DNA from 4 places in the Paenibacillus glufosinatiresistens genome. Region 2 is predicted to be linked to each of the others. Evidence: predicted binding sites of a transcription regulator. Region 2 holds the regulator's gene; each other region holds the start of a gene.
The links. Region 2 encodes Rex, which represses fermentation and respiration genes when NADH is low (regulators of the CRP and FNR family bind a similar motif). Its sites were predicted from a motif close to TTGTGAAATATTTCACAA; they were not measured.
Positions count from the first base shown of each region.

Region 1: a site for Rex is predicted at 3,362-3,379, ahead of RBI05_RS18630 (formate/nitrite transporter family protein). Genes of this name have one in related genera too.
Region 3: a site for Rex is predicted at 4,269-4,286, ahead of adhE (bifunctional acetaldehyde-CoA/alcohol dehydrogenase). Genes of this name have one in related genera too.
Region 4: a site for Rex is predicted at 2,836-2,853, ahead of nirB (nitrite reductase large subunit NirB). Genes of this name have one in related genera too.

Region 1 is NZ_JAVFHT010000029.1:15,384-23,557, reverse strand. Features, by position in the region: gene RBI05_RS18640 (formate--tetrahydrofolate ligase) at 1-1,526, shown strand, start outside; gene RBI05_RS18635 (FAD-dependent oxidoreductase) at 1,813-3,189, shown strand; gene RBI05_RS18630 (formate/nitrite transporter family protein) at 3,490-4,317, shown strand; gene RBI05_RS18625 (MFS transporter) at 4,692-5,945, shown strand; gene RBI05_RS18620 (GNAT family N-acetyltransferase) at 6,029-6,580, shown strand; gene RBI05_RS18615 (MOSC domain-containing protein) at 6,577-7,215, shown strand; gene RBI05_RS18610 (DNRLRE domain-containing protein) at 7,564-8,174, shown strand, end outside.
Region 2 is NZ_JAVFHT010000002.1:22,243-30,416, reverse strand. Features, by position in the region: gene panC (pantoate--beta-alanine ligase) at 1-859, shown strand, start outside; gene panD (aspartate 1-decarboxylase) at 852-1,235, shown strand; gene RBI05_RS03100 (tetratricopeptide repeat protein) at 1,344-2,024, shown strand; gene dinG (ATP-dependent DNA helicase DinG) at 2,145-5,003, shown strand; gene RBI05_RS03090 (redox-sensing transcriptional repressor Rex) at 5,076-5,726, shown strand; gene RBI05_RS03085 (amidohydrolase) at 5,716-7,014, shown strand; gene RBI05_RS03080 (cell wall elongation regulator TseB-like domain-containing protein) at 7,033-7,545, shown strand; gene RBI05_RS03075 (hypothetical protein) at 7,839-8,174, shown strand, end outside.
Region 3 is NZ_JAVFHT010000002.1:208,400-216,573, reverse strand. Features, by position in the region: gene RBI05_RS04045 (hypothetical protein) at 1-405, shown strand, start outside; gene RBI05_RS04040 (hypothetical protein) at 402-815, opposite strand; gene RBI05_RS04035 (NAD(+) synthase) at 972-2,912, opposite strand; gene RBI05_RS04030 (Crp/Fnr family transcriptional regulator) at 3,128-3,844, opposite strand; gene adhE (bifunctional acetaldehyde-CoA/alcohol dehydrogenase) at 4,361-6,982, shown strand; gene pflB (formate C-acetyltransferase) at 7,236-8,174, shown strand, end outside.
Region 4 is NZ_JAVFHT010000030.1:1,772-9,945, forward strand. Features, by position in the region: gene RBI05_RS18665 (formate/nitrite transporter family protein) at 1-28, opposite strand, end outside; gene RBI05_RS18670 (nitrite reductase (NAD(P)H) small subunit) at 41-373, opposite strand; gene nirB (nitrite reductase large subunit NirB) at 377-2,794, opposite strand; gene RBI05_RS18680 (response regulator) at 3,074-3,727, opposite strand; gene RBI05_RS18685 (sensor histidine kinase) at 3,724-4,788, opposite strand; gene RBI05_RS18690 (GAF domain-containing protein) at 4,785-5,243, opposite strand; gene RBI05_RS18695 (hypothetical protein) at 5,443-5,937, opposite strand; gene RBI05_RS18700 (ABC transporter ATP-binding protein) at 5,982-6,902, opposite strand; gene RBI05_RS18705 (ABC transporter ATP-binding protein) at 6,886-7,932, opposite strand; gene RBI05_RS18710 (ABC transporter permease) at 7,947-8,174, opposite strand, start outside.

The DNA.
Region 1 (8,174 bases), on a different contig from region 2:
AGGACCGGCCCAACGGACGGCTGGTACTGGTAACGGCGGTCAATCCGACCCCGGCCGGCGAAGGCAAGACCCTGACTACCATCGGGCTGTCCCAGGCGCTCAACGCCTGCGGGGTCAAGACGGTGGCGGCGCTGCGGGAGCCTTCTCTCGGTCCGTGTCTTGGCATGAAAGGCGGAGCAACCGGCGGCGGCCGGGCGCAGATCGTGCCGGCGGACGAGATCAATCTGCATTTTACCGGGGATATTCATGCGGTGACGTCGGCGCATAATCTGCTGGCGGCCATGATCGACAACCATTTGTTCCAGGGTAATGCGCTCGGTCTGGACCCGCAGCGGATTGTCTGGAAACGCGTCATGGATATGAACGACCGCAGTCTGCGGAGCATTGTCACCGGACTTGGAGACGGCAACGGGCCGGTGCGGGAGAGCGGATTCCAGATTACGACGGCCTCGGAGATCATGGCGGTGCTGTGTCTGTGCAGCGATCTTGCGGACCTGCGGGAACGGCTCGGCCGGATGCTGGTCGGCTATGACCGGGACGGGCGTCCGGTAACGGCCGAGAAGCTGGGTGCGGTGGATGCCATGACGGCGCTGCTGAAGGAAGCGGTGAAGCCGAACCTCGTTCAGACGCTGGAAGGAACGCCCGTCATCGTGCACGGGGGGCCGTTCGCCAATATCGCCCACGGGTGCAGCAGCGTGATCGGAACCCGCTATGCGCTGAAGCTGGGCGATGTCGTTGTAACCGAAGCGGGCTTCGGCGCCGACCTTGGCGCCGAGAAATTCATGGACATCAAATGCCGTCAGGCCGGTCTTGCGCCTTCGGCGGCGGTGCTCGTAGTTACGGTGAAATCCCTGAAGTACAACGGGGGAGCGGGAAAGGAAGAGCTGTATGCCCCGAACCGGCCGGCGCTGCTGGCGGGACTTTCGAATCTGGAGCGGCATGTGGAGAATCTCGGCAAGTTCGGCGTTCCGGTGCTGGTGGCGCTGAACCACTTCGAGGGCGATCATCCGGCCGAGGTGGAGGAAGTGCTGGCAGCCTGCGCCCGGCTGGGCGTCCCGGCGGCGCTCTCTCGGGTATGGGCGGAGGGCGGCGCCGGAGGCCAGGAGCTGGCCGCGGCCCTAATGAAGCTGCTGGATGAAGGCAAGCCGGCGGCATTCGCTCCTCTGTATGAAGACGAACTCGACATTCCGGCGAAGATCACGAAGATTGTGACAGAGATTTACCGGGGGTCCTCGGTGGCCTTCAGTCCGGCGGCCAAACGCAGCCTGGCCATGATCGAGCGGCTTGGACTGAACAAGCTGCAGGTCTGCATGGCGAAGACGCCGTATTCGTTCTCGGATCAGCCCCGTCTGCTCGGGGCTCCCGAAGGATTCACGGTCCAGGTTCGCGATATTACGCTGTCGCTTGGGGCCGGATTCGCCGTAGTCATTACCGGCAGCATCGTAACGATGCCCGGTCTTCCGGCCAAGCCGGCGGCGGAAGCCGTGCATGTGGATGAGAACGGGCGGATCGCCGGTCTGTCTTAGGAGAAGCGGCAATTTCTGCATCAGCAGCAATCGGGAAGTCCTGCGGCGCGTCGCGCGCTGCGGGGCTTTTTGTGCTTCTTCATAATTGGCGGCCGTTCGGGGAACGCTATCCTTCAGGTCGTTTCTCTAAGGGTTCCGCAGCTTGCAGATTTCTTGCGTAAATGTGAACATTGTGAAAACAAGCACAAAAACAGTTGCTTTGTGATATATGTCACAATATAATAAGTGCATAAAGTGAAAAATATCACATCAGACACGAAACAACCCTTTGGAGGAGGAAGAAATCATGAAAGTAGCAGTTATCGGATGTACCCATGCCGGCACCGCGGCAATTGTCAATACAGCACAGCTCTACCCGGAAGCGGAGATCACGGTCTACGAACGCAATGATAATATTTCATTCCTGTCCTGCGGCATCGCGCTCTACGTCGGGGGCGTCGTTCAGGACCCGCAGGGGCTGTTCTACTCTTCGCCGGAGAAGCTGGCCGAGCTTGGCGTAAAGACCAAGATGCGGCATGAAGTCACGATGGTCGATACGAAGGCCAAGACGCTTCGCGCCAAGAACCTGGTGACCGGGGAAGAATTCGGCGATACCTACGACAAGCTGATTGTCACAACCGGCTCGTGGCCGATTGTGCCGAAGCTGCCGGGGATGGAGCTGGACAACATTCTGCTCTCCAAGAACTTTAACCATTCCAATACGATTATTGAAAAAGCGCAGAGCGTCAGACGAATCACGGTAGTCGGCGCCGGATATATCGGCGTTGAGCTGGTTGAAGCCTTCCAGATGAACGGCAAGGAAGTGACGCTGGTTGACGCCGAAGAGCGGATTCTGAGCAAATACCTGGACGCCGAGTTCACCGGCCCGATTGAGCAGAGCCTGAGCGATCACGGCATCAAGCTTGCGCTGGGCGAGAAAGTGACGGGATTTGAAGGCAAGGACGGCAAAGTGACGACCGTCCTGACCGACAAGGGACGCTACGAGAGCGATCTGGTTATTCTCTGCATCGGCTTCCGCCCAAATACGGAGCTGTTGAAAGGCCAGGTCGAAATGCTGCCGAACGGTGCAATCCTTGTCGATAAATTCATGCGGACCAGCGCTCCCGATGTGTTCGCCGCCGGCGACAGCTGCGCCATCCATTACAACCCGACCGGCAAAAGCGCCTATATCCCGCTTGCGACCAACGCTGTCCGGATGGGTACGCTGGTTGCCCGCAACCTTGTTGCGGAGACCATTCCTTATATGGGCACTCAAGGAACATCGGGCATCAAGATTTACGAGGACAACATTGCCGGCACCGGCCTTACGGAAGATGCCGCCAAGGCGGAAGGCATCGACGCCGAAGCCGTGATGATTACCGACAACTACCGGCCCGAGTTCATGCCGACGCATGAGCAGGTGCAGCTCAAGGTCGTGTTCGAGCGGTCCACGCGCCGCATTCTCGGAGCCCAGATCATGTCGAAGATGGATCTGACGCAGTCGATCAATACCGTGTCCGTCTGCATCCAGAACGGAATGACCGTAGACCAGCTCGCCTTCATCGACTTCTTCTTCCAGCCGCATTACAACAAGCCGTGGAACTTCTTGAACACGGCCGGGCTGCAGGCGCTGCCCAAGACGGGCGCGAAGACCGAGACCAAAGAGCTTGTCGGAACGAAATAAGCGAGAGAAGTGACGATTAACCACAGCCGTCCGGCACCTGCCGGACGGCCTTTTGTTATGGCGTCGTGCCCGGACGGAGCGTTGACGGAGGTGCTCCGAGCCGAGAAGAAGGCAGATCGGAACAAGGCGAAGCGGGGCATGTGCGGGCAGGCGCTGTGCTTTTTTGACGTGTTGGTGAAAATTTTCACTTACTCTTTCTGAACGTGATATTTATCACGTTATTGTATGAGGCTCCGGGTTAAAATGAGGCAGAAGGCATAAAAGGAAAAATTTTAAGTAATTATAGAAGGGGATAGTACGATGGCTTACAACAAACCGCAGCAAATTGCGGAAGTGACGGTTGAGAACGGCATCAAGAAGGCGCATAATCCGCTCCTGACCGTCCTGATTCTCGGCTTTCTCGGCGGCGCGTTCATTGCGCTGGGCTTCCTGCTCGATATCCGGGTCATTGCAGGCGCGCCGAAGGAATGGGGCTCGATTGCGAATTTCATCGGAGCCTCTGTATTCCCGGTCGGTCTGATCCTGGTTCTGCTCGCAGGCGGCGAGCTGCTGACCGGCAATATGATGGCCGTGCCGCTGGCCTGGATGTCCCGCAAGATCTCACTCTTGGAAGTCGTCAAGAATCTCGTGCTGATTACGCTGGCCAATCTGGCCGGCGCACTGTTCGTCGCTTATTTCTTCGGCCATGTCGTCGGCCTGACCTCGGATGGCGTCTATCTGGACAAAGTCGTCGATATGGCGGGCCATAAGCTGGACGCCACGTTCCTTCAGGCATTTGTATCCGGCATCGGCTGTAACTGGCTGGTAGCGCTGGCGGTCTGGCTCTCTTACGGCGCCGATAACTTCAGCGGCAAAATCCTTGGCATCTGGTTCCCGACCATGGCGTTCGTCGCCATCGGATTCCAGCACGTTGTTGCCAACATGTTCCTGATTCCGGCGGCCATCTTCGAGGGCCATTATTCCTGGGGCGAATACTTCGGCAACTTCGCGCCGGTGTGGCTCGGCAACCTGACAGGCGGGGCCATCTTCGTAGCGGCGGCCTACTGGAACGCCTATCTGCGCAAGGACGGTGCAACGCTGCAGCCGGTAGAAGGCTCGGCGCCGGCGAGCGTCAAGAAGCACGCCTAATCCCTCGGATTCAAGGAGAGGCGAAATGGACATACGGCTCTATCCCGGGATTCGGGATAGAGCTTTTTGGCATACCGGAAGAATATGAACCCGCAAAAAAATCGCCGAACTCAGCCGGCTCGGGGGAACGAAACCGGTAGGGTTACGGCGACTATGAAAGGGTTTGCTTCATTCCTTATTACCCTGGCAAGTCTTGGCTGAAACATGAGGTTCACAGCAAATTTAGAAGTCTTTGCTTCATAAGCCGGGCGATTATACAATGAATGGGATGTACTGCTTCACAGCGTCAATGTAAAGGCTTGCCCTCTTCTTCCGATCAAGCAATACTGGATAGATTGAGAATGACAGACCAACCAATAGGGGACACCAGCCAAATGAAGTTTCTGAATGACTATCCTAAAGAGATCAAGCTGTTTCTGCTCGCCAGCCTGATCAGCGCCGTCGGCAGCTCGCTGATGTGGCCGCTGGTCAGCATGTATGTCTTCGACGAACTCGGCCGGAGCATGAAAGACGCCGGGTTCATTATTCTGATTCAATCGCTTGGCGGAATCTTCGGCCAGCTTCTCGGCGGTTCGCTGTATCATAAGCTTGGCGTGAACCGGCTGATCGTCGGCGCCCTGTCGCTGACCGCCCTGTCGCTGTTCTCCATTCCGGCGGTCAGCGGCCATTGGGCGCTCATGGTCGGCGCGATGGGGCTGTTCGGCTTGTTCAACGGGCTGTCGATGCCGGCGATTCAAGCCTTTATCGGCTTTCGCTTTCCGCGCCGCCGGGCGGAGCTGTTCAATACGATCTATGTCGCCAACAATATCGGCGTGGCCATCGGAACGGCGCTCAGCGGCTTCCTCGCCGATGTGTCCTATCTGGCAAGCTTTGCGCTGAACGGGGTGACCACGGCTGCCTTCGCCGCATTCTTCTTCTTCTACCTGCGGCGGATCGGTCCGGGTTCGGCGGAGCCGGAGGCACCGGCAGATGAACCGCGTCCGCAGACGAAGCCGCGTACCGCCTCGACCTGGACGCTGATGGGCAACACCCGGCTCTATCTGTATATGTCGCTGGGCTCCTTGTTCCTTCTGGTCGGCAACTCGATCTGGAACACGGGCGTCTCTCCCTTCATTATATCGGAGGGCTGGCCGAAGCGGGCTTACGGTCTGCTGTGGACGCTCAACGGCGTATTGATCTTCGTTGCCCAGCCGCTGGTCAGCCTGATCAAGCGTCTCTGCGCTTCGACCTCGACTGCGCAGATGACGGCCAGCGCCGTCTTCTATCTGTCCGGCTATGTCGTCATCCTGACGATTCCGACCTATCCGGGACTGCTGCTGGCCATGGTGCTGGCGACGCTTGGCGAGATGCTGATCTCTCCCGCGATGCCGGCCTTTATCTCGGAACGCGCCGACCAGGGCGCGCCGTTCTATCTCGGGCTCAGCGGCGGGATTGGGGCGGTCGGCCGGGTGCTTGGACCGCTCTTCATGGGCAGTCTGTACGATGAAGGCGGACTCGCGCCGACAGCGTGGCTGGCCTGCGCGATGGCGGTGCTGTCGGTCGGATTCTTTGCTCTCCATGCCTGGGTAAATCGGGGGCTGCGGGGGAGCCGCAGGGTGGCGGCCGGATCGGAACGGACGTCCGGATAAGGATGAATGCCAAGGGGAGGCCCGGCTGCTTCCCCGGGGATTTTGGTAGAAGCAGCATAAAGAGAGGCAGGTAGAGAATACTCATGATGCGTCAACGTCCAGGATTGCCTGAACCGCTAACCGCCGGCATCCGGCTGTCCGAATTCCGCGATGCCCGGGAGCTGATCGGCATTGACCATGCCGTCTGGAACGATTCGACCGCTCCTGCGCCGCTGGTATGGCAGTCGCCGGAGGATTTTCGCTTCCATGCGCCTCCGGGTTCGCAGCTTGTCGCCGTGGACCGGGGAAGAATCTGCGGATACCTCGGCTTCGGCTGTCCCAGCGGAACGGCCAGCAACCGGCATGTCTACGAAATCCATATCGCCGTCCATCCGGAGCTGCGGAACCGCGGCTTCGGGACCGCTCTGATGGACGCGATGAAGGAGCTTGCCGCCGAGCGGCGGATTCGCAAGCTTCGCCTGCGGGTATTGTCGAGCAATGAGCCGGCTCTGCGGTTCTATGCCAAATGCGGCTTTGAGGAAGAGGGCCGCCTCCGCGAGGAGTTTTATCTGAAGGGACGCTATGTGGACGAAGTGTTCCTGGCTTACCGTCTGGAGAGCGGACCGAACCAAGAGAGGAAGGCGGGACAGCAATGAGAGTGATCCAGCTTAGCGTCGGCCAGCCGGCGCCGGTGGAGTACCGGGGCAAGCCGGTGGAGACCGGAATCTACAAGCAGCCGGTGGAAGGGCCGCTGCGGGTGGCGTTTCATGGCATCACGGGCGACGGTCAGGGCGACCTTGTCCACCACGGGGGACCCGACAAGGCGGTCTGCGCCTATCCTTCGGAGCATTATGCCTACTGGGCCTCATGGCTCGGCCGGCCGCCGGGCAGCGCGGCGTTCGGCGAGAACGTAACGACCGAGGGTCTGCTGGAGACCGAGGTGTGCATCGGCGACCTGTACGAAGTCGGCACCGCGCTGCTTCAGGTCAGCCAGCCGCGCTATCCGTGCTTCAAGCTGTCGCTGAAGCACGGGCCTGCCGAGTTCCCGGCCCGGGTGCTCGAGACCGGGTACAGCGGCTTCTACTTCCGCGTGTTGCGCGAAGGCGAGATTGCCGCGAACTCGGCAATCGTCAAGGTCGCCCGGGGGGAGGGCGGCGTCACCGTCCGCCGCGTGCTCCGGGCGATGGAAGTCGGCCGGCGCGATCCGTCCGGTCTGGAAGAGCTGGCCGCCTTGACGGCGCTGTCCGAAGGCATCCGCCGGGATTTTGGCGAGTGGATGGGGCGGGCGTGAGAGGGCTTTTCCTGAGTGCCCGGACTCTTGCCTGTTATCCGTTCCTGTTCCAAAGACCCACGCGGAACTCGACCTTTCTATACCGTAAATCTCTCTTTAGATAGATTTGGCCCGATCTTAAGATTCAATTCTTGGATTCTCCGGAGAACGGAATAGATAAACGGTTGAACTTCGCCTCCTATCGTTCGCTTATACGAACGATAGGAGGCTTTTTTATTTCATTTTATAGGCGTTTTAACATGAAAACAGAAGTTTTGTCGAAATTGTTTTGAATTAGATATATCTGTGTATAAACCTAGCGTTTGGCAGGTTTTTGGTATTTATTCTAACTTGGGGGGAATGCACAGCATGCATCGTAAGAAAAAGGCCTATTCGACAGTCCTGATTTTGCTCGTTCTGGCGTTCGTTTTAACGACTCCGGTATGGGGGGCCGGATATGGAGGCCGGGCCGGGTATACTTCCGGATCGTCTCTTGATGAGCCGCGGCCTTCACTGCCGCCGACTTCGGAAGCTCTTGCTTCCAAGCCGGATGCCTTGCTTAGAAACAGTCAGAACGCCGATTCCAAATCATCCGTTACTTCCTCCGTATATCTTAAAGCTCCAACGCCTGATAAACCCTCTTCATCGCTTGAGCTCAAAGACAAGCGCACCCTCAACACCAAGACCTACCTCCTTGGCAAAGACACCTATGAAACGGTTGTAAGCAGCGAGCCTCTGCATTATCAGGACCAAGAGGGCAACTGGCAGGACATTTCACTGTCGATCGCCGACGAGAATGAATTGACGGCGACCCAGGAGGTGCCGTGGTCCAAAGATGCGCTTCCTGAAGTGCCGGCTCCCGTCTTAAAGGACGGCAGCGGCAAGCTGCGGACGGCTCCCAATCTTCAGAAGCTGACGAAAGACGCCTTCCGCGCTCTTCAGGTGCCGTTCGACATCCGGATTGGCAAGCAGTTCAAGCA
Region 2 (8,174 bases):
ACAGGAGCTGCGGCTGCGGCGCGCCCAGGGGACCGGCGCCGTCGGCCTCGTGCCGACGATGGGCTATCTCCACGAAGGACATGCCAGTCTGCTCCGCCAAGCCCGGAAAGCCTGCGGAACCGTAGTCATGAGCATCTTCGTCAACCCGCTTCAGTTCGGCCCGAACGAGGACTACGAGACCTATCCGCGCGACGAAGCCCGGGATTTGGCGCTGGCGGCGCGGGAAGGGGCCGATCTGGTCTTCATCCCGTCCGTGCAGGAGATGTATCCGAAGGAGAACCGCAGCCAAATCATCGTCTCCCGCCTGACTTCGAAGCTCTGCGGCGCTTCCCGCCCGGGGCATTTTGACGGCGTGACGACGGTGGTCTCCAAGCTGTTCAATCTGGTTCAGCCGGACTTTGCCTTCTTCGGCATGAAGGATGCCCAGCAGGTGGCCGTCCTGAAGCAGATGGTCTTCGACCTGAACATGAACGTCGAGATTGTTCCCTGTCCGCTTATCCGCGAGGAAGACGGTCTGGCGCTCAGCTCGCGTAATGTGTATTTGTCGGGCGAGGAACGCCGGCAGGCGCTGGTGCTGTCCCGTTCCCTGCGGGAAGCCCGCTCTGCCTTCGAGGAGGGACGCCTGGAGACTGCCGGAGAGCTGCGCAGCCTGCTTACGGAAGTCATCTCTTCTTCGCCGCTGGCCGATATCGACTATGCCGAAGTGCTGACCTTCCCGGAACTGGAGCCGGTCGAAGAGAATGCGCCGCTGTCCGGGGTGGAAGGGGAGATCATCATGGCGCTTGCCGTCCGCTTCGGCCGTACGCGGCTGATCGACAATATCGTATTTACCCCGAAGGAGGTACCTGCCTGTGTTTAGACATATGATGAAATCCAAAATTCACCGCGCCACCGTTACGGAAGCGAACCTGAATTACGTCGGAAGCATCACGATCGACGAGGATCTGATGGAAGCCGCCGACCTGCTGGAGAACGAGAAAGTGCAGATTGTAGACAACAACAACGGCTCCCGGCTGGAGACCTATGTCATTCCGGGCCCGCGCGGCAGCGGGGTGATCTGCCTGAACGGCGCCGCCGCCCGTCTTGTGCAGCCGGGCGACACGGTAATTATTATTTCATACGCGGTCTTATCGCAGGAAGAACTGGCCGGCCACAGACCGACGGTCGTTTTTGTGGATGAACACAACCGTCCGTCGAAGCTTGCCGATCACGAGATCCACGCTACCGTGGGCTAAAGCCCCCAGGGCATCCCATGCACTGCCACGGATATAAGGGCCGTCCGCAGCGAACAATGAACTCAGGCAAGCTGCACTGATTTCATTTCCGCAAGGGGGAATGGCCTGGTGTTTCAACAGATGTTTGCCGAAATGAACGATATGCTGTCCGACATTGCCGCCCGGTATGCCGGAGCAGGCGACTCGGAGCGGCGAGAGCTGATGGAGAAGTACCGGATGCTCCGCCGGCTCAGCGACGAAGCCCTGGACGAATGGCTTGTCTTTGCTGAGCACCTGAGCCGCTTCAGGCAGGCTGCCGGCGTGGGCGACGAGGACGGGGGCGATCCTCAGGAGCCGCCGTTCTCCGGCCCCGAAGGCAGCGCGGCGGAAGCCGCCGAGCCGCCGGAGCTGGCCATGGAGCAGTTCGTTCGGGGCCAGGGATACTACAAGCTTCAGATGTATCCCCAGTGCGTCGCTTCTTTCCTGGAGGTCGTGGACAGCTATCCGGACAGCCTCCCGGCCCGGCTGTATCTGGCAATGTCCCATCTGTATCAGGATGAGCGCGCCGAAGCCCGGACCCATCTGGAGCATATGCTCCCGCATGTCAGGGGGCGCAGGCTTAAGGCGATGCTGCTGAATGCCATCGGCTGCATCGCGGCCGGGCAGCGGCAGTTCGGGGAAGCCGAAGAGCTGTTCCTGCAGGCGGCGAGGCATGACCCGGCGATGCCGGAACCGGCGCGCAACCTGGAAGTATGCCGCCGCGGAAGCGGCAAGCTGTTATACGGCAGCGATCTGACCCTGCTGCTGTGACGGAACATCCGCGCGATTCTCTAATGCGATGCGCCCGCCGGGCCGGCGGCGCGCATCGCCTTTTTTCGCAACTTCTGTTATGCTGATGAAGAGTCTCAATTGAAAGGGAACAAGGACATCATGAAATTTGCCGTGCTTGATTTTGAAACAACGGGAACCCAGTCCGTGGGTGAAATTATCCAGGTCGGACTTGCCATTATAGAAGAAGACCGGTCAATTTCCCGGGTATACGGTTCCTACGTCAAGCCCGGAGGACCGATTCCCGCTTTTATTACCGGACTTACCGGCATCACAGACCGCGATGTCGAGAACGCCCCCGAACTGGAAGAGATGATGATGGAACTTGTGCCGATGCTCGACGATGTCGTGCTCGTGGGCCACAATGTCGCCTTCGACTTCCATTTTCTTCAAAATGCGCTCGATCGCTGCGGATACCTGCCTTTTCAGGGCCGGATTCTGGATACGATCGATTTCCTGCGCATCAGCTATCCTTCCCTGACTTCCTACCAGCTCGGAGCGGTAACCGCCCAGTTCGGCCTGAAGCATGAGCGCCCTCACCAGGCCGACAGCGATGCGCTGGCGACCGCGCTCGTATTTTTGCGTTGTCTGGAGGAGCTGGAAGACCTGCCGCTGTTGACCATGCAGCGAATTGCAGACCTCTTCTCTTCGGAGGACAGCGATCTGGGCTGGTATTTCGACGGTCTCCTTCAGGAGCGGGAACGCCAGACGTTCCAGCCCGAAGACGGGATGAACCATTTCCGCCAGCTGGCGCTCCGCGTATCGGACTGGGCCGAGCTTGAGCCTCCGCGGGCGGACAGCCATTTGAATCCGCTGGAAGACGAGACCTTCGAGTCCTTTCTGGAGAATGTGAAGATGCGGCTGCAGACGATCCTTCCGGGCTATGAGAGCCGTGAGGCCCAGGACCTGATGTTCGGCGAGGTCCATCGTTCGTTCGCAGAGGAGAAGCATCTGCTGATCGAAGCCGGAACAGGAACAGGCAAGTCGCTCGGTTATCTGCTTCCCGCCATCTACCACAGTGTCCGGAACCGTGAGAAGGTTATGGTCAGCACACATACCATCAATCTTCAGGACCAGCTCCGGGAACGCGACCTTCCGCTGCTGACCGAAGCCGTGCCGTTTCCGTTCAAGGCCGCCATCTTCAAGGGCAGAGGGCACTATCTCTGTCTGCGCAAGTTCGAGCAGCGGATCAATCAGAACCTTGCGGGTCCCCGCGAAGATGCGCTGATTGCCGCCCAGATGCTCGTCTGGCTGACGCGGACGGAGACCGGCGACGACGAAGAGCTGAACCTGGGCGGACGGGGCGGCGACTTCTGGGAGACGGTGGCCAGCGATACCGATTCCTGCCAGGGGCGGTCCTGCCCCTTCTTCCGCAAATGCTATTATCACCGTGCCAAGCACGAGGCGGGAAATGCCGACGTGGTCGTTACGAACCACTCCAAGCTGTTCGCGGACGTGAAGGCGGGACATCAGCTTCTGCCGTCCTATGAGCATCTCGTCATCGACGAGGCGCACCATCTGGAGGACGTAGCCGGGAAGCATTTGGGCATGCACATGAAGCATTTCACTCTTGCACATACCCTGCTTCGGCTGTATAAGGACAGCCGCAACGGCCAGCTCCCTGCGCTGCGGCAGACGCTCCAGTCCGCCGGAAGCGAACAGGCCTCCGAATGGACCGCTGCCATCGACAGCATCTATCCCGATCTGCTGACGGTGAAGGAGAACTGGGACCAGCTCAGCGAGCGGCTGTTCGCGCTGATGCCGTCGCAGTCGGACGCTTCCGCGAGCGAGGCCGGCCAGCTTGTGCTGCGGCTTCAGCCCGGCAGACGGCCGAAGGGCTGGGAGGAGCTCGTTACGCTTGCGGATGCGTTCCATCTTGCGCTCGGCGAAGCGGTGCGCAAGGGAGACCGCATGATTACGGAAATGCGCGAGCAGGAGGGCCAATCCTCGGCGGACAACCTGGTGACCGATGTCGGCGGGCTGTTCAAGGATCTGGCCGCGATCCGGGAGCAGGTTCGTTTCTTTATGGCGCTGGATGACGAGAAGACGGTCTACTGGCTGGAGGCAAGCGGCCAATACCGCGCCAAATCGCTTCAGATGTACGCCGTTCCCGTCGATGTCAGCGGACAGCTCAAAGAGCTGTTCTTCGACAAGAAGAAAGCGATTGTGCTGACTTCCGCGACGCTTACCGTGGATAAATCTTTTCAGTACATGATTGACAATCTGGGGCTTGGGGCTGCGGCGGAACAGGACCGGCTGCTGACTGCGCAGCTTCCCTCGCCGTTCCGTTACCGGGAGCAGGCGCTGCTGGTGATCCCGCGCGATTTTCCGAGTGTGAAGGGCAGTGTCGGCGATGCGGTATTCGTGGAGAAGCTGGTTCAGTCGCTCTCCGAAGCCGCGGCCGCCACGGGCGGACGCATGCTGGTTCTGTTCACCTCTTACCGGATGCTGCGCCAAGTCTATGAACCGCTGCGCGATGCCCTGGCCGCCTCCGATATCGCCGTGCTGGGGCAGGGCATCGAAGGAGGCAGCCGAACGAAGCTGATCCGGCGCTTCCAGGAGAATGCAAGAACCGTGCTGCTGGGAACCAGCAGCTTCTGGGAAGGCGTGGACATCCCGGGCGAGGCGCTGACCTGCCTGGCGATTGTCCGGCTACCTTTCCAGCCGCCGAATCATCCGCTGGTGGAAGCCAAATCCGAGCTTTTGCAGGCGCAGAAGAAGAATCCGTTCATGAAGCTGTCGGTTCCGCAGGCGGTCATCCGCTTCAAGCAGGGCTTCGGCCGGCTGGTGCGAACGAACCGGGATAAGGGCATTGTTATTGTATATGATACCAGAGTAATTGAATCTTATTATGGGAAATACTTCCTGTATTCGCTTCCGGGGCCGAAGATGGAGCATATGACGACCCGCCAGATGGTGCCCCGGATTGAAGAGTGGCTTCAAGAGGGCGGCGGTTCCTAGAATTATGGGACCAGCCGCGCTTTAGGTATAGATGCAAGGAACCGCTTGTACTTTGTTTAGGAGGAACGCCAGATGAAATCGGACAAAATTTCGGAAGCGGTCGTGCGCAGGCTACCTGTGTATTTGCGCTTCCTCAATGATCTCAACAAGCGTGAAATTTCCACCGTCTCCTCCCAGGAGCTCGGTCAGAAGCTGGACCTCAACCCTGCCCAGATCCGCAAGGATCTGGCCTATTTCGGCGATTTCGGCCGCAAGGGCATCGGGTATGACGTTCCGTATCTGATCGAGAAAATCCGCCATATTCTGAAGCTTGACCAGCCGATCAACGTGGCGCTGGTCGGAGCCGGCAATCTCGGCCATGCGCTGTCGAACTATAATGCGTATCTGAAGGATACGATGAAGATTACCGCCGTATTCGACGCCTACGAGCCCAAAGTGGGACAGAAGATCCATTCCCTGACCGTTCAGCCGATGAGCGAGCTGCAGGAGACGGTCCGGAGCCAGGGGATCCGCATCGGGATCATCACGGTTCCCGACCAGGAGGCGCAGAACGTCGCGGACCTGCTGATTGAAGCCGGTATCGAAGCAATTCTGAACTTCGCGCCGGTGATCCTGAAGACTCCCCCTTATGTGCGGGTGCATGCGGCGGATTTCACAACCGACCTGCAGAGTCTGGCCTATTATCTCCAGGACGGAAAGGAAGAAGAGCCGAATGAGCAATAAATGGGTGATAGCTGGCGGTTATTTTGCCGTACCCGGAGCGGACAGACCCGTCCTCCAAGGATACATGACGGTAGAGGACGATATCATCGTATCCATCAGCGAGGAGGCTCCTGCGCCCGAAGAGGGCGTAGAGCGCATGGACGGCAGCCGGCTGCTGTTCCTGCCGGGTCTCGTGAATACGCACGGACATGCGGCGATGTCGCTGCTTCGCGGCTATGGCGACGATATGGTTCTGCAGACGTGGCTTCAGGAGAAGATGTGGCCGATGGAAGCCAAGTTCACCGGAGAGGATGTCTACCGGGGAACCGCGCTGTCCATCCTGGAGATGCTCAAGGGCGGTACTACCACCTTCCTCGATATGTACGATCATATGGACCGGGTGGCCGAGGCGGCCGAAGAGTCCGGCATCCGGGCCGTGCTGATGCGCGGCGCCATCGGACTGTGTCCGGAAGAGGTTCAGCGCGAGAAGCTGGCCGAAGCGGTGGCATTTGCTCGCAACTGGCACGGCCGGGCCGATGGACGGATTACGGCCATGATGTCTCCGCATTCTCCGTATACGTGCCCTCCGGCCTTTATCGAGAAGTTCGTGCAGGCGGCGCATGATCTGGATCTGCCGATGCACACGCACATGTCGGAGACGCGCGCCGAAGTGGAGCAGAACGTCACGGAATACGGCCTGCGCCCGGTTGCGCATCTGGAGAAGCTCGGCATGTTCACCCGCCCGTCGCTTGTCGCGCACGGCGTGCACCTGACCGACGAGGAGATCGGGATTCTTGCCCGCCACCGGGTCGGCGTCTCGCATAATCCGGGCAGCAACCTTAAGCTTGCAAGCGGAATTGCCCGCGTTCCCGAACTGCTGAAGGCCGGAGTGCCGGTATCGCTCGGTACGGACGGAGCGGCAAGCAACAACAACCTGGATATGTTCGAGGAAATGCGTCTGGCGGCGCTGATCCACAAGGGTGTCAGCGGCGACCCGACGGCCGTTCCCGCTGCGGAAGCGCTGAAGATGGCCACCGAGTACGGAGCCGCTTCGCTGTTCCTGGAGCGCGTAGGCCGTCTGGCTCCCGGGATGAAAGCGGACTTCATTGCCATTGATATCGACCAGCCGCATCTGCTGCCGCACAGCGATCTGCTGTCCCACGCCGTCTATTCGGCGTCAGCCAAGGATGTTGCGCATGTGTGGGTGGACGGCAAGCAGCTGGTTAAGAACGGCGAATGCCTGACGCTGGACGAAGAACGAATCCGCCGCGAGGCCCAGGAAGCCTTTGAAGGCTTGCTGAACCGGTAGGGCAAGGAGGCTGGCAGCTTGAGAACGAAGCGCAAATGGGTCACGCTGGGGATTGTCGTCCTGATCCTGCTGGCCGCAGCTCTATATGCTTTTTATGCTTACGTGCTGAACGACCAGCGGAAGGAGCAGCGTCTGGCCGAAAATGCGGCCCGCTCCTCGGCGGGGCTGACGAAGGTCGTCCGCAGCGACAAATCGGTCTGGGACGCCGACTCGATCTACTGGGTCGTGACCGGAGACGACAAGAACGGCAAGCGCAAGCTGGTATGGGTGAAGTTCACGGAGCAGGGGAAGCCTTCCGGGGAGCCGGTACATACGGAGGATGCGTCCTCCGGCTTGTCCAGAGGCGAAATGAGCTCCAAGATCGCTTCGGCGCTTCCGCGTGCGGATATCCGCCGTCTCTTGCCGGGCGTCTACTACGGGGAATATGTATGGCAGGCGTTCTACAAAATGGAGGGCCGCTATTATTATCAGTTCTATCGCTTTGCGGACGGAGAGCCGATCGGCGAACCGTACGCGCTCCCGAATCGGTAAATCGCGATATACGATCTATAGATAGATCGGTATATCATTCTGACAGAAGAAGAGATTTCAAATTCAAGAGCCGCAGCGCTAATCGCTGCGGCTCTTGCTTCCGATATAAGAAAAAGGCGAAATTGGAAATAAAAAATTTTAAATATATTCACAATTATATTTCGCCGCGTATATACACCTATGATATACTACTTGTTGTATTAGGGCATGACAAAACACATGCCGCTTCGGACGAGTCTCGGCATGTACCCGGGGCCTTTTCTTTTCACATTCATTAAAGGAGGACGTAACCTGTGAAGCTGCGTATTGTCCCCATTCTGCTGACGTCGCTCTTGTCGGTAGCCGTACTGTTCGGCGGATGGTTTCTGTATCGCCACTATGCCGTTCAGGAACCGCTCCAGCGCATCGTTGACCGCTATGAGGGAGTGAAGTCATCCCACATTACTATTAACCGCCATGAGGTACTTTTGAAACTCGATTTGCAGCCGGGAACGAAACTTCGCGACCTGGTTCAATATATCAACAGCGAAGGCAAGTCCGAAATCGGAAGCCGGACGCTGAAGCTCGATGTCGAGCAGCATTCCGGCAAACAGCTGGATGAATACTGGGACAAGGCGATGTTCAGCGTC
Region 3 (8,174 bases), 190 kb from region 2:
TGGCGCCTCAAGCTGAACGGCGACCCGCTGAAAGCGGACGATTGGGACCGCAAGCTGGCGCCGGGCGATCACCTGACGCTGTCTGCCGAACCGGAGAACTCCGGTTCTACCGGGCAGTACGTGCTGCTCTCCGTCAGCGGCGGCAGGGAGCGTCAGGAGCTTAGCCACAGCTACGTGTACCCGTATGCGGAAGAGATGACGGTTCGCAGCCTGCTCCTTCATAGCGGTGCCGTGAACCTGGACGAGAACGGCCGGGGCATCGGTGAAGTCGAGGGCTATATGCCGTCCGGGGAGTGGGCCTGGAAGCTGAAGGTCAACGGCAAGCTGCTGCTGGCAGGAGGCATCGACATGAAGCTGAGGCCGCAGGATGAAGTGGGAGTGGAGATTGCTCTGTTGGAGCGTTAAGCCTGGCTTCGGCGGATATCGACAGCCGCGTTGACTGCTGCAATGCAGAACGGGTAAACCATGCACCAGGCGATAAGGACAAGGCCGATGGCCGGAAGGGGAACCTCGGCGGGATCATGAATGGGATACAGCTCGGCGAAGCCCAGAATCAGGAGGATGAAATAGGGAATCCAGAGCAGCATCAGCAGATATTTAAGCCGGGTGTGGCCGAGCCAGCGCTCGGTTAGCGCATAGACCAGCCGCGTTCCTGCGAGACCAGCCGAAATCACCAGGAACCAGATGAATAGATAAGTATGCTGGAGCTTCCAAATCCGCTGGATACGGTACACATTGACGAACAATTCGGCGGGAATCCAGCACCCGATTCCGTAGAGAAGGGCTAAGCCATTCAGCTTCAGAAATATTTTCATTGCCATCCATTCTCCTTTCCACTGCCAGTATACCTGAGCTTTACGGCTCTGCATGCAAAAGATCCGCACCTTCCCGAGGGAAGATGCGGATCTTTTTTGGACTTTGAGGTTGCGGGCGGAAATGCCGGCATCTCTATCTCTAGAGTACCCTTACCTCTAGAGCGCCTCGACTTCTTTCAGCCACAGCGCAGCCGAAGCGTCGCTTGGCATGCGCCAGTCGCCGCGTGGAGAGAGGCTGACCGTACCGACCTTCGGCCCGTCCGGCAGACAAGAGCGCTTGAACTGCTGGGAGAAGAAGCGGCTGTAGAACACCTTCATCCATTCCAGCAGCTGCTCGCGCGGGAACGTCCCCTCGAAGGCATGCTCGGCCAGATAGAGAATTTTGGCCGGCGGAGCGCCTGTTCTCAGCATGTAGTACAGGTAGAAATCGTGCACATCGTAGGACCCGAGGATGTTCTCGGTCAGCTGAACGATTTCTCCCGTCGCGGACGGCGGCAGAAGTTCGGGACTGATGCCGGTCGCGATAATATCATGCAGATACTTGCGAGCCGTCTCGTCGGCCTCGTAGTCGGCGTACCACTGAACGACGAATTTAATCAGCGTCTTCGGAATGCCGGAGTTCACGCTGTACATCGACATGTGGTCGCCATTGTACGTGCACCAGCCGAGCGCGAGCTCGGAGAGGTCGCCCGTTCCCACTACGATGCCGCCGTTCTTGTTGGCGAGATCCATCAGAATCTGTGTGCGTTCGCGGGCTTGGACATTCTCGTAGGTCAGGTCATGCACATCGGGATCATGGCCGATATCGGCAAAATGCTGGAGGCAGGCTGCCTTGATGTCGACCACCTTCATCGACGCGCCGAGCGCGTGGATCAAGCCGACCGCGTTATCGTAGGTCCGGTTCGTGGTGCCGAAGCCCGGCATGGTAACCGCAAGGACATCGCTTGCCGGGCGGCCCAGCTGTTCCATTGCCCGGACGGCTACGAGCAGGGCAAGCGTGGAATCGAGACCGCCGGAAATGCCGATGACGGCCTGCTTCGTTCCGATATGGCGGATGCGCTTCATGAGGCCCGAGGTCTGAATGGCGAGAATCTCTTGGCAGCGTTCATTCCGCAGTTCCGGATTGCCCGGCACAAAAGGATTCGGCACCACGCGGCGCTCCAGCTTGCGGGGCTCGGCATTCCGGACGGACGGATCGGCGAACCCGATCTCGCGGTAATCTCCGCTGCCGTACCCGCCGCGGAAGGTCCCCATGATGATCCGGGAGAAGTGGATGCGCGAAATATCCAGATCGGCTACGGTCAGACGGCTCTCATGGGTAAAACGGTCCGATTCGGCCAGCATCTGGCCGTTCTCGGCAATCAGGGAATGACCGCCGAAGACGACGTCGGTGGTCGATTCGCCCGTGTTGCTGGCGGCATAGACATAGCCCGCCACGCAGGAAGCGGACTGGCTGGCCACCAGCTGCCGCCGGTAGTCCGCCTTCCCGACCAGCTCATTGCTGGCGGACGGGTTGAAGACCATGACGGCGCCGGCCTGGGCCAACCGGCTGCTCGGCGGAATCGGCACCCAGAGGTCTTCGCAGATTTCCACGCCGAAGACCAGATTGGCCTCATTCTCGCAGACGAACAGCAGATCCGCGCCGATCGGAATCCGGCGGCCGCCGATCAGCAGCTCGGAGGCTTCCAGCTCTTCCGCACCGGCGAACCAGCGTGGCTCGTAGAATTCGCTGTAGCCGGGTATGCAGGTCTTCGGCACGACCCCGAGGATTGAGCCGTTCTGGAGCACGGCAGCGCTGTTGAACAGGCGGCCGCGGATTTCAAGCGGGAGTCCGACAACCACGATCATGGACTTGCCTGCGGTTGCCTCGGCAATCCGCACCAGCGAATCCTTGGCGGAGTCAAGCAGTCTCCGCTGCATGAACAGATCCCCGCAGGAATAGCCGGTGATGCAGAGCTCCGGAAAGACCAGGTATTCGACCTGGCGGGCTTCGGCCTGGTCTATGACTTCCAGAATGTGTGCGGTGTTGAACTCGCAGTCGGCGACCCGCATTTCAGGCGATGCGGCGGCGACTCGGGAGAAATCGTAATTATGCATGGTTCACCAGTCCTCTTCTTCATAGTCCGCAGATTAAGATGGTCGGTCTTTTGACGCTTTATCCAATTTAGCATAAATCAAAGGCTCTTTTCTATTCTTAGTACCCCGTTAAGGAGGGGAAATAACCGGACAAAAAAAGGGCGCCCGATAAGGGCGCCGGATTTTTTGAAACGGTCCGTTTCACTGAGGTGAGTAGGGGGTAATAACCGAAAGAACTAGATGCGGCAAATTTCGTTGGGACAAAGTTCACAGTGGCAGATATCCTGGAGCATCCCAAGGTCTTTGATGACAATCATGCCGTTCTCATACTCGACGGCGTCCTTCTTGCGGAGGTCGCTGAGCATCCGGTTCACACTTTCGCGCGTGGCTCCGATCATGTTGGAGAGATCCGTATGCGTGATCTTTTTGTTGATCAGAATGGAGTCGCCGTTCTTCTCGCCGTAAGTGTTGCCGAGGCGAATAAGCGTGGAGCAGAGCGCTCCCGGTTTGCCGTACATCATCAGATCGCGGAACTTGGTCTGCGTCAACCGGTGATGAATGCCCATCCACTTCATAAAGTCGATGGCAAAATCGCAATGCTGGCAGATCAGAATTTCCAGATCCTTATGCTCAATCACCCCGACTTCGCTTTCTTCAATCACTTCGGCCGTGAAGCTGTGCTTGGTGCTGAAGAAGGGATCGGCCTGGCCTACCATATCGCCGGTCTGGTACATATACAGAATAAGTTCCTTGCCTTCGTCGGTTGACTTGGTCAGCTTGACGCGCCCCCGCTTGATATAGAATAGCTTATCGGAATAATCGCCTTCCCAGAACAGGTGAGAGCCTTCCGGTACAACGCGTTCTTTCATGGTAACCAGCAGCCGATTGAAGTTCTGTTCGGAGAAACAGTTGGTGTTTCCGTGGGCTTCGATAACATTATAATGGTCGTTCATAATCGACATCCCCTTTATTCCCTCAGTTTTTCAGTAAATTTTAAATTAATTATACATGAAATTCCTCATAATGGGTGACAAAAGACACGGAAAAAGTGTCGATTTTTCAACATTGTGATTATTTTCACTAATGCAGGGCGCGGTGACCGGCCATTCTGTCGAGTTGAATCTCCCCCGCCAACGCATGAACAGGATTTTGTCTTCTATATAAGGGTGCAAAATCAAGGTGGCCGAAAGACGATGCAGCCACGGATGAGAGGAATGCCTGGGAACCGGGAGCGTACTATGGAACACCCCGATAAGGTACGCTGGAGAAGGGCCGAGCCGGAAGAGTTATCATACGTTGCCGTTGCAGAGGAAGAAGTAAACGTATCGGAAACTAAAATGTAAGCGCTTTGAAAAGAAAGCAAAAAAATTTTATACTTTGTGAAAGATTTCACTATACAAGACGGAGAAGCTGTGTTATGATCAATGTGTAGAGAGAAACAACCACAAATTTACAGGAGGACGAGAGACATGGCAGTTAAGAATGAAGTGGCCGCCCAAGTAAAGCAGCCTACCGCTGAAGAGTATATTCAGACTTTGGTAGATAAAGCGTTGGTGGCGCAGGAAGCCTACATGAACCTGGATCAAGAGCAAGTCGACAAGATCGTACATGCTATGGCACTGGCCGGGCTCGACAAGCACATGTATCTGGCGAAACTGGCGGTTGAAGAAACGGGACGCGGCGTATACGAAGACAAAATCACAAAGAACATCTTTGCAACGGAATATATCTGGCACGGCATCAAGTACGACAAGACAGTAGGCGTTATTGAAGATAACCCTTACGACAGCTTCCAGAAGATTGCCGAGCCGGTCGGCATTGTAATGGGTATCACACCGGTAACCAACCCTACATCCACCACGATGTTCAAGGCGTTGATTGCAGCTAAGACACGTAATCCTATTATATTCGGTTTCCACCCGTCGGCGCAAGAGTGCAGCGCGGCAGCAGCGAAGATCCTGCATGACGCAGCAGTAGCGGCCGGCGCCCCTGAGAACTGTATCCAATGGATCGAAATGCCGACCATGGATAAGACCAACGCCCTGATGAACAACAAGGACGTTGCGCTGATTCTGGCAACTGGCGGTTCGGCAATGGTCAAGGCCGCTTACAGCTGCGGCAAACCGGCTCTCGGCGTAGGCCCCGGCAACGTTCCGGCCTTCATTGAGAAGAGCGCCGACATCGACCAGGCGGTTACCGACATTATCCTGTCCAAGACATTCGACAACGGCATGATCTGCGCATCCGAGCAGGCTGTTATTATTGAAGAAGCTATTTTCGACCAAGTGAAGAAGAAGATGATTGCGAACGGCTGCTACTTCGTGAACAAGGAAGAAGCTGCCAAGCTGACAAGCGGCGCAATGATCGCCGAGAAATGTGCCGTTAACCCGGCTATCGTCGGTCAATCCGCTGTCAAGATCGCCGAAATGTGCGGCATCCAGGTTCCGGCCGGAACGAAGATTCTCGTAGCCGAACTGGAAGGCGTAGGACCGAAATTCCCGCTGTCCGCCGAGAAGCTGAGCCCGGTACTGGCTTGCTACAAAGTCAAGAATGCCGATCAGGGTATTGAGCGTGCGGCACAGATCGTTGAATTCGGAGGCATGGGCCACAGCTCCGCGATCCACTCCAACAACGAAGAAGTAATCATGAAGTTCTCCCACCGTCTGCAGACCGGACGTATTCTCGTGAACTCGCCATCGACACACGGTGCCATCGGCGACATCTATAACACGAACATCGCTTCGCTGACCCTGGGCTGCGGATCTTACGGACGCAACTCCGTATCGCAGAACGTTACTGCCATCAACCTGATCAACGTGAAAAGGGTGAATCGTCGTACCGTGAATATGCAATGGTTTAAAGTACCGGACAAAATCTACTTTGAAAAAGGCGCCACTCAATATCTCGCCAAAATGCCTGACATTACCCGTGTAGCAATCATCACTGACCCGATGATGGTTAAACTGGGCTATGTAGAAAGAGTAGAACATTATCTCCGTCAGCGGCAGACTCCGGTTGCCATCGAAGTGTTCTCCGAAGTTGAACCGGATCCTTCGACGACAACGGTTGAGAAGGGAACTGCCATGATGAACCGGTTCCAGCCGGACTGCATCATCGCACTGGGCGGAGGTTCGCCGATGGACGCTGCCAAGGGCATGTGGCTGTTCTACGAATACCCGAACGAAGATTTCAACAACCTGAAGCAGAAGTTCATGGATATCCGCAAACGCGTCTACAAGTATCCTAAGCTCGGCGTTAAGGCGAAATTCGTAGCTATTCCGACGACTTCGGGTACAGGTTCGGAAGTAACTTCCTTCGCAGTTATTACCGACAAGACTGGCGGAGGCAACACCAAGTATCCGCTGGCTGACTATGAGCTTACACCAGACGTAGCCATCATTGATCCGGAGTTCGTATACAGCCTGCCGAAGAACGCCGTTGCCGATACCGGTATGGACGTTCTGACACACGCCATCGAAGCTTACGTATCCGTAATGGCCAGCGACTACACGGACGGTCTGGCTATCAAAGCCATCCAGCTCGTATTCGCCAATCTGGAGAAATCGGCTCTGACCGGTGACCGCGTAGCCCGCGAGAAGATGCACAACGCTTCGACCCTGGCCGGTATGGCATTCGCGAACGCATTCCTGGGCATCAACCACAGCTTGGCTCATAAGTGGGGCGGCCAGTACCACACCGCTCACGGCCGTACCAATGCCATCCTGATGCCGCATGTTATCCGCTACAATGCGAAGAAACCGACGAAGTTCGCTTCGTTCCCGAAATACAACCACTTCGTGGCCGACGAACGGTATGCCGAAATCGCCCGTATCCTGGGACTGCCGGCCCGTACAACGGAAGAAGGCGTAACAAGCCTGATCAACGCCATCCGCGAAATGAACAAGAAGCTCGGCATTGAAGAGTCGTTCCAGGCTCTGGGCTTTGATGCAGCAGACTTTGAATCGCGTGTAGATTACCTGGCTGACCGCGCATTTGAAGACCAATGCACGACTGCAAATCCGAAGCTGCCGCTTGTTAGCGAACTGGCTGACGTATACCGCAATGCCTTCTACGGAAGATTCGAGAACTAAACTGACACACTGATTGGCGCCTTCGGGCGCCAATTCCATTGGGACCCAAAAAGGCGTGATAAATATCACTAAAAATCGCATAATAGTGATATTTATCACAGTCTTCACTGGGAAAGTAAACTAAAATGTTTATATAAGGTCCCGATTGGAAAAGTTATTGTGAAATTTGTTACAACGTGGGATCGCGAGACACGGGATTTTCCTTCAAGCCCGCGTACTCTACAAATCATATAAATATATGGAGGGATTTAGCATGTCGGTGATTGAAAAAGAAGTACAGGATGTCAAACCGGGCTGGCGCGGTTTTGTCAAAGGAAAATGGTCCAAGAAAGTTAACGTTAACGATTTCATCGCAGCGAACATCAAGCCGTACCATGGCGACGAAGCTTTCCTCGCAGGCGCGACTGAGAATACAAAGGAACTGTGGAAGATTATTTCCCAGCTGAGCAAGGAAGAAAGAGAAAGAGGCGGCGTATGGGATGTGGACCTCAACACGGTATCCACGATTACTTCCCACAAGCCGGGCTACATCGACAAGGACAAGGAACAGATCGTAGGCGTTCAGACGGACGCTCCGTTCAGACGTTCCATCCAGCCGTTCGGCGGCATCAAGATGATGATCGACGCTACCAAGGCCTATGGCTTTGAACTTCCGAGCAGCATTGTCGACATGTTCACGAATATCCGCAAAACGCATAACCAAGGCGTATTTGATGCATATACAAGCGAGATGAGAGCCGTCCGCAAAGCCGGCATCATTACCGGTCTTCCGGATGCTTACGGCCGCGGCCGCATTATCGGCGACTATCGCCGCGTGGCTCTGTACGGAATTGATTTCCTTATTAAAGACAAGAAGCAGGAACTGCTTAACCTTGAAGTGGATTCCATGACGGAGAGCGTTATTCGTCTCCGCGAAGAACTGTCCGAGCAGATTCGCGCTCTGGGCGAACTGAAAGAAATGGCGGCTATGCACGGCTTCGATATCTCCAAGCCGGCTACTAACGCCAAGGAAGCCTTCCAATGGGTATACTTCGGCTATCTGGCAGCCATCAAGGAACAGAACGGCGCCGCTATGTCTCTGGGCCGCGTATCTTCCTTCCTGGACATTTATGTACAACGTGATGTAGAAGAAGGCACACTGACAGAAGAACAGGCTCAGGAACTGGTTGACCATTTCGTAATGAAGCTTCGG
Region 4 (8,174 bases), on a different contig from region 2:
GCACCTCACCCGGTTTTACATAATCCATCACGAACTCCTCCTATACCCAGATAAAGACTTCTCCGTCCTCGACGGTCGTTGCATAAGTGGGCACGCTGCCCTCGTCCGGCTCCTGCACCCGGCCGTCAATCAGGGATACCCGGCAGTCGCGGACCGGGCAGAATACATACTCTCCCGATACAGTGCCTTCCGCCAGCGGCCCCAGCTTGTTGGGGCCCTTGTTGCCGACGGCCTTAATGGTTCCGTCGGAGAGACGGAATACCGCGATCTCTTCATCCTTGATCCGGAAAGAGCGGCCAATGCGGGGCAGCAGCTGCTCCGCCCGAACGACACGAATCTTCTCCTGCACTGCGCTTGCTTGTTCCAGTCCCATCGCTTACACCCTTTCTACTGTGTACAGTTCGTTGCGAACCGCTTCACTGCGGACGACTTCATTCCAAGGATTGCGGCGTTTGCCTTCCGTCGAACGGTCCAGCTCTTCCAGCAGCGTTTTGCGCTGCTCGGGGTCCAGCAGAACCGATTTCACCTGCTCGAAGCCCAGGCGTTCCAGCCACGGAGCCGTCCGCTCGGCGTAAATGCCGGTCTTGCGGTAGTATTGCAGCATGGCGCCGCAGATATCAATTACTTCCTGCTCCGTCTCCACCGTCGTCAGCAGCTTGCCTTCCTTGACTTCCGTACCGCCGTTGCCGCCGATATAGATCTGGAAGCCGTTCTCGACGCCGATGACGCCGAAATCCTTCACGCCCGTCTCCACGCAGCTCCGCGGGCAGGCCGATACGCCCATCTTGAACTTGTGCGGCGTGTCGATGTATTCATAACGCTCTTCCAGCTTGATGCCGAGCCCCATCGAGTCCTGGGTGCCGAAGCGGCAGAAGTTCGCGCCGACGCAGGTCTTGACCGAACGGACCGCCTTGGCGTATGCCGATGCGGAATCCATGTCGAGTTCTTCCCACATTTCCGGCAGATCCTCTTTCTTCACGCCGTAGAGGCCGATGCGCTGGCTGCCCGTGATCTTGACGAGCGGCACATCGTATTTCGCCGCAACTTCCGCAATTTTCTTAAGCTGCTCCGGAGTTGTCTTGCCGCCGCGCATTCTCGGAATGACCGAGAACGTGCCGTCGTTCTGAATGTTGCCGTGCATCCGTTCGTTGACGAAGCGGGATTCCTTCTCGTCCAGATGGTCATCCGGGAAGGCGACGTTCAGATAGAAGTTGATCGCCGGGCGGCACTTCGAGCAGCCTTCCGGATTGCGGAACTGGAGCTTCTCATACACTTCGCGCGTAGTCATCAGGCCCATTTCATGAATCTTCAGAACGATCTCATCCCGGCTCAAATCCGTGCAGCCGCAGATGCCGTTCTTCGCTACCACCTTATCCTTGCCGATCACGGCTGTAAGCAGCTCGTCGATCATGCCCTTGCACTTGCCGCAGGAGCCGCCGGCCTTGGTCGCCTTGGTTACTTCGGCTACCGAAGTCAGCCCTTTGGTCTGGATGGCGTTCACGATGGTTCCCTTGGTGACCCCGTTGCAGCCACAGACCGTCTCTTCATCCGCCCAGTCCACAACGCTGTCCGCAGATGCCCCGCCGCCGCAGCAGCCGCCGGCCGAGAGAAGCGAGACGGAAGTGAGTCCCGAGATATCCTGCTTCTGGGTCAGCATCTTGAGGTAGCGGTTCTCTTCGCTGGTATCTCCGTAGAGAACAATGCCCACAACCTGGTTATCCTTGACAAAAATCTTCTTGTAGCTTCCGGCCAATCCGTCCAGCGCTTCAATCGCCTGCACGTCCTCTTCCTCGCGGATGATGCCCGCCGAGAACAGGTCACAGCCCGATACCTTCAGCGACGTGTACGTCGTGCTGCCCTGGTAAGGCGCTCCCTTGCCCATCGTCAGCGCGTCCGCAAGCACACGCCCTTGCTCGAACAGCGGGGCGACGAGGCCATAGACCCGGCTGCGGTGCTGCGCGCATTCGCCGACGGCGTAGACGCTCGGAGCACTCGTAGCGAGATAGTCGTCAACGACAATGCCGCGTTCTACTTCCAGACCCGCCTTGCGCGCCAGCGCCGTCTCCGGCCGGATGCCGGCCGCCATGACGACGAGATCGGCTTTGAGCGTGGTGCCGTCGCTGAATTCCAGTCCCGTTACGCGGGTGTCGCCGGTAATGCGGACGGTCTTCTTCTGCATCAGGAACTTCAGGCCCTGCTTCTCCAGATCGCGCTTGAGCAGGTTGCCGGCCGGTTCGTTGAGCTGTACTTCCATCAGCCATTTCTCCAGGTGAATAACGGTAACGTCCATACCCTGATCGACCAGCCCCTTGGCCGCTTCCAGACCGAGCAGACCGCCGCCGATCACCGCGGCCTTCTTGTACTGCTTCGCCATCTCCAGCATCGCCACCGTATCGTCGATGGTGCGGAAGCCGAGGACGCCCGGCAGATTCGATCCTTCAATCGGCAGAATGAACGAACGCGAGCCTGTCGCCAGAATGCACAGATCATAAGGAACGGTGCGGCCGCTTGCCGTCACAACGGTCTTGTCCGCGGTATTCATATCGACCGCCGGATCATGGTGGATCAGTTCGATTCCATGCTCTTCATACCATTCGCGGGGATGCGTGATAATCTCCTCGACCGTCATTTTGTTCTGGAGCACATTGGAGAGCATAATCCGGTTGTAGTTCGTGTAAGCTTCTTCACCAATCACTGTCACTTTATATTTCGCGGGATCTCGATCGAGGATCTCTTCCAGGGTTCTAACCCCTGCCATACCGTTTCCGACGAGTACCAGACGTTCTTTTTCCACTTGGTTCCCCTCCTGCTTGTTAGCTAACATATCATGTAAGGTTGTGAACTTTTTCACTTTCTTCTCTTGTTTTCAAGGTACCACTTTCCGGCAGCCGATCCTATTAGGGAAACTTCTATTTGTCGGGGCAAAAAACCCTTAAGGGTCCCTATCCCCCTCTAAGCGGACGCCAAAAAGCGCCTGTTCCGCACAACAGGCGCTTGGTTCGAGCGGTTGAAGTCCTTCATCCGCCGCACAATATCCATAAATTTGTTGCAGAATGTACAAATCCGTTCTCCGTCAGCGGTCCAATAGCTTCTTCTTGAGCGCATACTCGACGAGCTCCGGACGGCTTTTGAGATTCAGCTTGCCCATGATCTTGGCTTTGTGGGCCTCTACCGTCTTGACGGAAATGAACAGCTTCTCGGCGATCTCCTTGTTGCCGTAGCCCTTGGCAATCAGCGGCAGAACCTCCAGCTCCCGCACCGACAGCTGCTCGAACGTATCATCCCCGGCGCTTCCGGAAGTCTCGGTCCGGCTGAACAGCTCGCGCACCAGTGAATTGGCCATCTTCGGATGGATGTAGGTGCCGCCTTCGTAGATGGTCCGGATCGCGAGCAGCAACTCCTCGTCGGGCGCACTCTTGAGCACATAGCCGGACGCTCCGTTCTTGAGCACATGGAACAGGTATTCCTCATCATCGTGCATGGTGAGTATCAGAATCCGGGTCTCGGGAAAATCGGCCTTGATCTTCCCTGTCGCCACCAGCCCGCTCTCGCCGGGCGGCATGCTGACATCCATTACCAGGATGTCGGGGCGCAGCTTCGCCACAGCCGCATAGGCTTCGGCTCCGTCCGCCGCCGTCCCGATCACTTCCATATCGGGCTGAAAGTTCAGAATCATTGTAAATCCGCTCCGCACAATGGCGTGGTCATCCGCGATTACAATCTTCATAGGCAATCTCCGGCGGCCGGAACTTCGGCTGTAATCGTCGTTCCGCGCCCCTGGCGCGAATCCAGGGTGAAGCTGCCGCCGACCAGCTCCGTCCGCTCGCGCATGCCGTACAGGCCAAGCCCCGTCCCCGACGGCTCCGCGCCGGGCGTCATGCCCGCCCCGTCATCGGAGACCGTGAGCCGAAGGCGTCCTTCGTTCTCGGTCAGCGTGACGCGCACCTCGTCGACCTGCGCATACTTCATCGCATTCAGCACCGCCTCTTGGCAGACGCGGTAGATCACGGTCTCGATCTCGCTCGGGTACCGGCGGCAAGGCAGCTCGGAGACGAATTCGACGCCGAAGCCGTAATTCTCTTCCAGGCGCTTGAAGTGCGAGCGGAAGGCCGCCTCCAGGCCGAAGTCATCCAGCGTTGCGGGGCGAAGCTCCACCGACAAGTTCCGGATATCTCCGAGCAGACGGGTCAGGACGGCCTCCGTCTGCTGCATTTTGCCGATCAGACTCTGGTCCTGGGTCATATATTTCAGCACACGCAGATCGACCATCGCGCTCATCAGTTCCTGGGCGACGCTGTCGTGCAGCTCCCGGGAAATCCGGCGGCGCTCGTTCTCCTGGGCCTCCAGCACATGCTTGATCATTTTGTTCCGGTAATACGTCTCCTGCGCCTGATACTGCCGGGTCTGGTTGCGCAGCATGAAGGCCCGGATGCCCCGTTCAGGATCTATCAGCTGAAAGGAAGCCGTATACGGCTCGGGACCTTTTCCCCCGGTCTCCAGAAACACCTGGAAAGAACTGAAGTTCGACGTATCCGGCGCGTTCAGGTAGCAATCGGCGCAGGTGCGCAGCTCGGTCTCGCTTGTATAGCCCCGGCAAGCTTCACAGATGGCCCGCTCCTGAAGCCGGTGAAGCTCCTGCGTTACCGCAGGTCCCATGATTTCCTCCGCGGCCCGGTTCATCGCCACAATTCCGCCCGAGCCGTCAACCAGTATGATCGCTTCCCGGCTGTTCGCGAACAGCAGGCCCGTCAGCCGGTTCAGCGTATCCGCATCCACCTTGGCCGTCAATTGGACATCCATTCCTTTCCGTTGAAGTCTCCGATACCTTTCTTGGCCCATTTCAGCATTTCCTCCAGATGGCTCTCGGTGACCCGCTCAGGTTCGCGGAAGCCGCCCAGCAGGACGCCCGCCACGCGGGCGTCGTTCCACAGCGGAACAGCCGCCAGGCTCTTGAGCTTCTCCAGATTGATGATGGGATAGTGGAACAGGTTCTCGTCGCTGATCGCCTCCTGCACGGACGGCAGCCACATCGGCTTGCCCGTCTTGAAGACGATGCCCGCCACTCCCTTGCCGGTCTGCAGTACGATTCGCCGATAGCGTTCATTGAGATTGCCGGCGGCATATCTCCATTTAATGACGAACTGCTCCTCGGCGGGCTCCGGAAGCGCAATCGCCATGAAATCATATCCGAGCGCGCCCCGCAGATGCTCAAGCTCGCGCTGTAAATCCGCCTCTTTATCCATTTCCAAAGTCTCCCTGTCCATTAACGTTCTTGTCTTCAAGGATATAACGTACGGGAAATCATTTCAATGAACGAAGACCTCCAGATGTATTTCCCTCTATACAAATATACCCCCTGTCCGCCTGATGAGCCGTTGCCGGCTCGGCTTCCAAGGGGTATCCTTATCGCTTTCGGTTCCACCGAATACTCCGTTTATCCGGTTACTCCGGCCGCTCCGGGACAATTGTCACCCCGACCGCTTCCTCCGCAGCCGCTCCGGCCTTTAGGCCGCTGTCCATCCGCCAGCCCGGAGAGAGAACCTCCTCCAGCCGCTGCGCCTGGGCGGCGGTCAGCCGGGCCCGGACCGCTTCCTTGCCTTCTTCAAGCTCCAGTTCCGGCTCCCGGCCGAGCGCGACCTGAATCCAGCTGCGGATGCCCCGGATCGTGTTGTACTTGATGCGGTAGCCCGAGACGACCGCCCGGCGGTACGCCTCCGGATTCTCGGCTTCCAGCTCCGTCAGCCGCCGGTAGTCGAACTCGAACTCGCTGTCGTCTGCGGGAAGATTTCCTTCGCGCACCCGCGCAATCAGCTCTTCGCTGCTCCAGCCCCGGCTGCGCAACGACTCCAGCAGCAGCGCGTCCCACTGCGACAGCTTGACCGGGCCCTCCGTCCCGGCAGCCGCTCCGCTTCTTCCGTTCCCGATGCTCTCCGTCATTCTCTTCTCCTCCTTCGCGGCAGGCCGCCGCCGATTCTCTTGCCTTATTGGCGGTAGTCCGCCACCCAATGGCCCGGCGCAACCTCGCGAAGCTCGCCGCCCTCCCCCGCCTCGAACCACAGCGCGCGGCGGTCGAACAGCACCCGCTCGCCGCTGCCGGTCGGATCGGGCTCCAGCATGGACGACAGCAGCGCCCGCGTATACGGATGCTGCGGATTGTCGTACAGCTCATCGCTGTCCGCCACCTCGACCAGCCGGCCCGCATACATGACGCCGATCCGGTCCGAAATATGCCGGACCATCGACAGATCATGCGCGATGAACAGGTAGGTCAGGCCAAGCTCTTGCTGGAGATCCTCCAGCATGTTGACGACCTGGGCCTGCACGGATACGTCGAGCGCCGAGATCGGCTCGTCGCAGACGACGAACTCCGGCCGCACCGACAGGGCGCGGGCAATCGAGATGCGCTGCCGCTGGCCGCCGCTGAATTCATGCGGATACCGGTACAGATGCTCGCTCTTGAGGCCGACCTTCTCCAGCAGCGCCACCACTTCCTCCCGGCTCTTGCCGGGCCGGTACAGGCCGTGAATCTTCATCGGCTCCGCGATCAGCTCCAGCACATTCAGCCCGGGGTTCAGCGACGAATACGGATCCTGAAAAATCGACTGAATCCGCCGCCGGAACGGCTTCAGCGCCTTCTCTCCCAGCCCGCCGATGGGCTGGCCGCCGAACCGCACCTCGCCTGCGGTGTAATCGTACAGCCGCAGCAGGCAGCGGCCGACCGTTGACTTGCCGCTCCCCGACTCTCCGACCAGCCCGAACGTCTCGCCGCGCCGGATCTGGAAGCTGACGCCGTCGACGGCCTTCAGCACGCTCTCCCGGCGGCCGAAGAGTCCGCGTTCGGCAACAAAATGCTTCTTCAACCCGCTGACGTCCACCAGCACTTCTTTATTCCCGGTTGCCATCGGCCGCACGCTCCTTATCTGTCGTAGCTGCCGTCCCGCTCTTCGCTTGGACACCGGCGGCCATCTCCTCGGCCAGCCAGCAGGCGGAGCGGTGTCCCTCGCCCAGCTCAAAGGCCGGCGGCCGCTCCACGCAGCGCGCGAACGCATGCGGGCAGCGGTCCCGGAACGGGCAGCCCGGCGGCGGGTTCAGCAGCTCGGGCGGCGAGCCTTCGATCGGCGTCAGCCGCTCCCGTCCTTCCGCTCCCCGTTTGGGCAGCGAACGCAGCAGTCCGAGCGTATACGGATGCTGCGGGCGGCGGAAGATATCCTCTACGCTGCCTTCTTCCATAATCAGTCCGCCGTACATCACGATCACGCGCGTGCACACCTGTGCCACCACACCGAGATCATGAGTAATGAGCGCAACGGCGGTCCGGGAATTCTCCCGGAGATCCTTGAACAGCTCCAGAATCTGCGCCTGAATCGTCACATCGAGCGCCGTCGTCGGTTCATCGGCAATCAGCAGCTCGGGCGAGCAGGATAGGGCCATCGCAATCACGACCCGCTGGCGCATGCCGCCGCTGAATTCGTGCGGATACTGGCGCAGCCGTTCGCGCGGGTTCGTAATGCCGACATCGGCCAGCAGCCGGACCGCCTCCTCGGCCGCCTCCGCCTTCGACAAGCCGCGGTGGCGCCGGATCACTTCCGTGATCTGGTCCCCGATCCGGCGAAGCGGATTGAGCGAAGTCATCGGGTCCTGAAAAATCATGGCGATCCGGTTCCCCCGAATCCGCCGCCATTCCCTCTCCGGCAGCTCCAGCAGATTGCGGCCGCGGTACTTTACCGTGCCGGAGGCAATCCGGCCGGGAGGCTGGATCAGCGCCATGATCGACTTGGCGGTCACGCTTTTGCCGCTGCCGGATTCGCCGACGATGCCGAGAGTCTCGCCTTCTTCCATATGAAAGCTGACTCCCCGCACCGCCTCGTTCTCTCCATCCCGCGTCCGGAAGGAGACCTTCAGATCGTCTACGGACAGCAAAGGCTCAGTCATCTTGCGTCTCCTCCTTATCGCTTCAGCAGCTTCGGCTCGAAGCCGACCCGCAGAATATCGCCCAGCACATTGAAGCAGAGCACCGTCAACAGAATCAGCAGCCCCGGGAACACCGCCAGATACGGCGCCTGGGCCATCGAGCCCTGCGCGCTGTTGAGCATGCTGCCCCAGGTCGCATTCGGCGGCTGGATGCCGAAGCCCAGGAAGCTGAGCGACGACTCCATCAGAATCGCCGAGGCGAT